Regions from separate parts of the Brevibacillus sp. FW306-2-1A-C05A genome, predicted to be linked through region 1. Evidence: predicted binding sites of a transcription regulator. Region 1 holds the regulator's gene; the other holds the start of a gene.

Region 1 (3,410 bases):
TCGCGTTTTCTCCCTGCGCGCCGCCAAGTGCCCGCGCAGTAGTTCCCATTATAAATCATCTGTCCGCCATTTGCACCGCGGCTCTGGCGATTTTTTCGCCACGCGCGCGCCGTCCGCCTATGCGACAAAGGAGCGGGGGACTCTTTACCTGGTCACAAGAGTGCGGAGCTGTTCTTCCGTCCACTTTTCCACATCCAGCAGCGCCTGGTATGGATCGTCTCCCGGAATGTTAAAATAGGAGGCAAAAGCAGGTTCGGTTTTCAGGCCGTCTTGCTTGAGCTGGCGGATGGCGCGGAGGGCGTCAGCGCCACCGAGCAGCAGCAAACGGTGCTCGACGACCATGTGCCGATACGCATTTTGCTGTTCGACCGGGCGCGGTTGGGCAAACAGCTCAAACCAGAAGCCGCAGGCAAAAAACGTAATCAGGCAGGTGGGCACGCCTTGCACGAGCAGACGAGCTTCCTTGTAGCCTTCATACGCCGCATACGAAGCGCGGACGACGTCGGCAAACTGCTCGAGGTGGTGGCACTCGCAAATAATGTCCAGATCGCTGTCCGCAATGTCGATGTCCAGAGGGATCGTACCTGCGAGCACGGGATCGAACGCTTGCAGCCGCTGCATGACCGCGGATTGGGCGATGGCCTGGCCCGCAGCTTTTTGTTTCGGTGTCCCGTTGTGCAAATAAGAGAGGTCGCGCCAGTTTCGCGTCATAGTAACCCTCCGCTTTCGTTAAAATAGGCAGGTACTCCTCGCAGACGGCCTCACGGATTCGCAAAAGAAGAGTGCAACTTCAATCGGCTTTTTCTCGTATTACCTATGTGAGAGGAGTGCATAGAGAATGGATATTGTTCTTTGGATTATCGTGTTGGTGCTTTTCGCGCTAAGTATCGCCGGTATATTTTTGCCAGTACTACCCGATACGATTTTACTGTGGGCAGGCTTTTTGCTCTACCACTTTTTCATAGCCGATCCGGGAGCGGGGTTGCCAGCGTCTTTCTGGTGGGGGATGGTGGTGCTCAGTATCTTGCTGTACGGTGCGGATTTGTTGACCAACATGTTTTTCGTGAAAAAGTACGGCGGCTCCAAATGGTCTTCGGTGGCTGCGGCCGTAGGGATTGTTCTCGGAATCTTCGTGTTCCCGCCGTTCGGGATGCTGATTATGCCGTTCGTGCTCGTGGTGCTGGTGGAGTTGCTCGTGCAAAAGCAGCCGATAGAGAAAGCGGTAAAGGCAGGCTTTGGCTCGCTGATCGGCTTTTTGGGAAGCGCAGTTGTCAAAGTCGTGTTGCAGGTGAGCATGATCGTCTGGTTTTTCCTTGCCAGATAAATATAATGATAGAGACGAAAAAGGACAGCGGAGGCTGTCCTTTTTTCATGCGCTGGAACGATTAGTGGATGAGGCGATAGACGCCAATGACTTTTCCGAGAATGGTGACGTTGTCCAAAATGATCGGTTCCATCGTCGCGTTTTCCGGCTGGAGGCGGAAGTGGTTCTTCTCTTTGAAAAAGCGCTTGACGGTCGCTTCGTCTTCTTCTGTCATGGCGACGACGATATCGCCGTTGTTGGCGACGTGCTGCTGGCGCACGATTACGTAGTCGCCGTCCAGGATACCGGCGTCGATCATGCTGTTCCCGGAAATCCGCAGCATGTACACCTTGTCTGAAGTCACGATATTTTCTGGAAGCGGGAAGTACTCTTCGACGTCCTCAATCGCGGTAATCGGCTGCCCGGCGGTTACTTTCCCGATGACGGGAACGCGAACGACAGAGTCCTCGAAGTTGTCCTGGAAGCGGTCTTCCTCAGACAGCAGTTCGATGGCGCGAGGCTTGGTAGGGTCGCGGCGGATCAGCCCTTTCTTTTCCAAGCGCGCCAGATGACCGTGCACAGTAGAGCTGGAGGCAAGTCCGACAGCTTCGCCGATTTCGCGGACGGATGGAGGATAGCCTTTGTCCCGGACTTCCTTGCGAATAAATTCGATTATGGCTTGTTGTCTGCTGGATAATTTTGACATAGAGAGACACCCCTGATTTCTCGAACATGTTTTCCTATATTATACCATGGGAGCTTGCGTTCGACAAACATAAGTTCGATTTTGATGCGAACAGGAATTTTTGACAGGGTAAATGCATTTGATTCGACAGCATCGGCCAAATCTCGAAAAAAGCGCGGGCGGGCGGCCGGAGCCGTAAGTTGCAGCCGTTCCATTGTAATAGAGCCGGGCTAACTCCAAGTCGGCAAACAGTTCCATCGTCGCGGAGCCGGGCTTACGTCGAGCCACAAGCCGCTCCATCGTCGCGGAGCCGGGCTTACGTCGAGCCACAAGCCGCTCCACTGTCGCAGAGTCGAGCTCACGTCAAACCGCCAGCCGCTCCAGTACCGAAGAGCCGAGCTTACGCCAAGCCACAAACCGCACCAACGCGGCACACTTGGACTTCTGTTCAGGCAGCAAGCAACCAGCTAGAAACGAGCTAAATCCACCCCAATAGAGTCGCCCGGCAGCGTCATCCGAAGCAAAAACGGCTGCGCACAGCAGCTCCGCGCGAATTTGCGAGACGGCGGTTTTTGTATTGACATGAACATATGTTCTCATTTATGATAGGGATACGAACTTATAGAACGTATGTTTGCAGGGGGTCATATTATGAATGCCATGTCTATCCATAACCGTTTCGAGAAAAAGCAGCCTCGCCGCGTCCGTTTGGGCATCACGAGAGGACAAGCTATTTTGTTTTTGCTGACGTTCTCTCTCTTTTTTTACTTGCTTACCGAACTGGTGTTTGCCTCTTCTGCGCATAAAGAGCCGCTAAAAGGAAAAGAAGTGACCGTTCGCTCCGGCGACAGTCTTTGGACGATTGCTGTGCGCCATCATCATTCGGAAAAGGTGGATGTGCGCGATCTGATTTTCGATATCAAAATGGCGAACAACCTCGACAGCAATCTCATTTATCCGGGGCAGACCTTGTTCATCCCGGAAACGGACTGATTCGAGCACTTGCCCGCCATCCGCTCTCTTGCCAGTTCCGACTGATATGATATAATAAAGCGGCATTACTACAGAGTGGGAGGAACCGGAACGTGGTATCTGACGCAGAAATTAAACGAATCAACGAACTGGTCAAGAAATCTCGCGAGGTTGGCTTGACTGACGAGGAGAAGCAGGAGCAAAAAGCTCTGCGCCAAAAGTACATCGATGCGGTCAAGATGTCGCTTCGAGCGAATCTGGATTCCATCCGCTATGTGGAAGATCTTGAGGAAAATCGTCCAAAACAGTAAACTTACTTGTATTGATACGGCAGACATCCTTGCTTGACGCTCGGGTGTCTTTTTGTTCCTGACGACTTCTGCCAGTTTTGCAATTGAGGAGGGGGACCAATGGCATGGGTGGCTGTAGCGGTTGGGGGAGCAGTCGGCT
Region 2 (3,410 bases), 250 kb from region 1:
GCTTGCTCCACGTCGCAGACGAACGGGAGGTCTGTCGGTACAGTCAGTCGCAGGCGGACGGTCATGCGGGTCACCTCTTCTTTTTTGCTAACATTTGGCTGCCATCAACGCATTTCCGTCGGGATCTTTGAAGGTGAACCAGTGCCCGTGCTGGATGGGGCTGGTCAGCTCCACGCCAAGCTCCTCCAGAAAGCGATAAGCGGCGTCGATGTCGCGGACAGCGACGAAAATGCCTCCGATTTCGGCGTGCAAGGGAGAAGCGGTCATGGGCAACAATCCCTTTCGGTGCGGTATGGTATGCTTGTTAGGAATGCCAGCCGAAGCGAGCCTGCATAATCGGGCACGAAATGTCGGATGGCTTCGTTTGGCGTCTGCTATTCTGTGGTGGTGAGGGAGGTCGTTTTCATGGATTTGCTGCAAAAGCTGAATGAAGCTTTGGACTACATCGAGGAACATCTCGCTGGCGAGATCGACTTCAAGGAAGTCGCCCGGGTGGCGTGCTGCTCGGAATACCACTTCAAAAGAATGTTCTCGTCCTTGGCGGGCATTCCGCTCTCGGAGTACATCCGGCGCAGGCGCATTACACTCGCGGCTTTCGACCTGAAAGACAGCAAGCTGAAGGTGATCGACATCGCCGTCAAGTACGGGTACAACTCGCCTGACTCGTTCGCTCGCGCCTTTGCCCAGATGCACGGGGTGACGCCCAGCGAAGCGAGAGCCAGCGGGCAGTCCTTGAAAGCCTATCCGCGAATGACCTTTTATCTATCCATCAAAGGAGGCAGTGCCATGAATTACCGCATGGAAGAAAAAGAGGCATTTCGCATCGTCGGCTTGAAGAAAAGGGTTCCGCTGATCTACAACGGGGTGAATCCCGAGATTGCCGCCATGTGGGCGTCACTCGACGCCGAGAAGATCCGCCTGCTCAAGTCGCTTTCCAATGTAGAGCCGCTCGGGATGTTGAGCGCATCCACGAACTTTTCCGACGGCCGCCTGGACAACGGCGAGCTGGACCATTACATCGGAGTGGCGACTACGCTGGACTGCCCGGAGAGCCTGGCGAAGCTGGAAGTCCCGGCCTCTACGTGGGCCGTCTTCGAAGCCGTAGGGCCTTTTCCGGATACGCTGCAGGACGTCTGGGGGCGCATCTACTCCGAGTGGTTTTTGTCTTCCGGCTACGAGCTGGCCGAAGGGCCGGAGATGCTGTGGAATGCTGACAAAGACACGACATCGCCGACGTTTCGCAGTGAAATCTGGATTCCGGTTGTCAAAAAATAACATATCATATGGGATTCGCACACGCTCGGCCAAACACCTGCCAGCGTGTGCTTGTCTTTGCAGAAATAATTACCATGTTTTTTTTCGGAGGGACAGGTATAAAAACGAACATACGTTTGCTATAATGAGAACAAAGTTCATATAGGAACACAAGTTCTTGTTCAGGGGATGATGGTGATGCCTAATGCGGGCAAACGGATTGTTTTTTTGATCGATATGCAAAGCTTTTATGCCAGCATTGAAAAAGCGGCGAATCCGGCGCTGCGCAATCAGCCGATCGTGGTCGCCGGCGATCCGCAGCGGCGCAGTGGAGTGGTGCTGGCCGCGTGTCCGATTGCGAAATCATACGGAGTGATAACGGCAGAAGCGCTGTGGCAAGCGCAACAAAAATGTCGACAGCTCGTGGTAGTGCGCCCGCGCATGGAGCACTACCTTCAGGTGTCGATGCAGATCACGCGCATCTTCCAGTCGTTTACCGATCAGGTGGAGCCGTACTCGGTCGACGAGCAGTTTCTCGATGTGACAGGCAGCGTCCACTTGTTTGGCGATCCGCTGGAGCTGGCTGCCCAGATTCGGCAGCGCGTCTGGCTGGAGACGGGAGTCAACTGCCGGGTCGGAATTGGAGAGAATAAGGTCCTCGCGAAAATGGCCTGTGACAACTTCGCCAAAAAGCAGGAAAGCGGGATATTTTGGCTCAAGCGGGCAGAGCTGGCCGACACGCTGTGGCGGCTGCCCATCGAAAAACTGTTCGGGGTAGGCTCGCGCATGAAGCGCCATTTTCACCGGATGGGCGTCTATCAGATCGGCCAGCTCGCTGCGCTCAGCCCCGCCGTGCTCATCCGCCACTGGGGCGTGAATGGCGAGGTGCTGTGGCGCACAGCGCACGGCCTGGACGACTCGCCGGTTTCGTTGAACGAATACGGGACACAAAAAGGGATCGGCCACCATATGACGTTGCCGCGCGATTACCATACGGCAAAAGAAATCAAGGTCGTGCTGTTGGAATTGTGCGAGGAAGTGTGCCGACGGGCGCGGCAAAAAGAACGGATGGGCTCGGTGCTCTCCATCGGCTGTCGCGGCGCGAATCTGGCGGCTGGCGAAGGTTTTGGCCGCCAGATGAAGCTTGCGGAAGCGACGAATGACGCCATGGCGCTGTACGAAGCGGCTTGTCGCCTGTTTGAGCGGCACTGGACAGGGGGGCCTGTGCGCAGCATTGGCGTCACGCTAGGGCAGCTCGTGCCTGATAATATCGTGCAACTGAATTTGTTTACAGACACGCACAAGCGCCGCTCGCTTGCCCAGGCGATGGACGACATTCGGGCGCGCTTTGGCCAGGATGCGATTTTGCGAGCGGCCTCAGCCTTGGAGGCGGGGCAGGCCAAGGAGCGTGCCCGCAAGATCGGAGGGCATTACAAGTGACAGAGCCGATGCCGTCAGGAGAAGCGAGGGAGCAAGAGCTGGTGCGTCAATATATTTTGTTTGGCATCCTGTTTCACGCGGTGATGGCGGATGCGGGGCAGATGGGAGTTGTACCGCTGAAGCTGTCTTATCAGGACGTGTTCCAGGAGCTCTCCCGCTGGGCAGAGCGTAAGCATCAGCAATTGCGCCGTCATTTGCGGCAACTCGGATGCACGATTGTCAGCGCCCGCCGCGAGGACTATGCGTACGTGGTTCATTACCGGCAGCGCGGGTACTTGCGGGAAGCGAGCTATATCATTGAGGTGCTGCGCGCCGAGTGCCAGGAGCTTGTCGGCGCATGGGTACGAGATCATCACCAAGGAGAGAAGCGAGCATGAGAGAGACACGCGTATCCAAAAAGGAAAATTTGTTCGTCTCGAGCCGGTTTGTGTTGCCGGAGCATCGGGAAATGTACGTGCGCATGAAGGAAGAGGAGCGCCGCTACGTGCCGCCCGAGCTGGACCAGGAGCAACTGGGGGCGCTAAGCGAGCTGGTGTGGCAGGCGTTCCAGACAAAGAGCGTTTTGACGTTGACGTACTATGACGGGCAGGCGCCGCGCCGCTTGTCGGCACAGGTCGTGCACATCGATCAGGCAGCGCGGCGATTGAAGCTGCGGGCCGGCTCCGAGATGCACTGGCTTTCGTTTGCCCGCTTGCTGCATGCGGAGCTGGCAGCGC

What was found. The regulator LexA, encoded in region 1, represses DNA repair genes until DNA is damaged. The targets are predictions, from matches to a motif close to CGAACATATGTTCG.
Region 2: a site for LexA is predicted at 1,381-1,394, ahead of AC3WJN_RS01590 (DNA polymerase IV). Genes of this name have one in related genera too.

What each region holds. Positions count from the first base shown of each region.
Region 1 is NZ_JBYSWV010000001.1:48,792-52,201, reverse strand. It holds gene AC3WJN_RS00290 (DUF4269 domain-containing protein) at 145-711, opposite strand; gene AC3WJN_RS00285 (DUF456 domain-containing protein) at 839-1,324, shown strand; gene lexA (transcriptional repressor LexA) at 1,386-2,009, opposite strand; gene yneA (cell division suppressor protein YneA) at 2,640-2,981, shown strand; gene AC3WJN_RS00270 (DUF896 domain-containing protein) at 3,074-3,271, shown strand; gene crcB (fluoride efflux transporter CrcB) at 3,371-3,410, shown strand, end outside.
Region 2 is NZ_JBYSWV010000001.1:302,503-305,912, reverse strand. It holds gene AC3WJN_RS01605 (GNAT family N-acetyltransferase) at 1-65, opposite strand, end outside; gene AC3WJN_RS01600 (VOC family protein) at 88-456, opposite strand; gene AC3WJN_RS01595 (AraC family transcriptional regulator) at 406-1,275, shown strand; gene AC3WJN_RS01590 (DNA polymerase IV) at 1,453-2,694, shown strand; gene AC3WJN_RS01585 (YhjD family protein) at 2,691-3,071, shown strand; gene AC3WJN_RS01580 (YolD-like family protein) at 3,068-3,410, shown strand, end outside.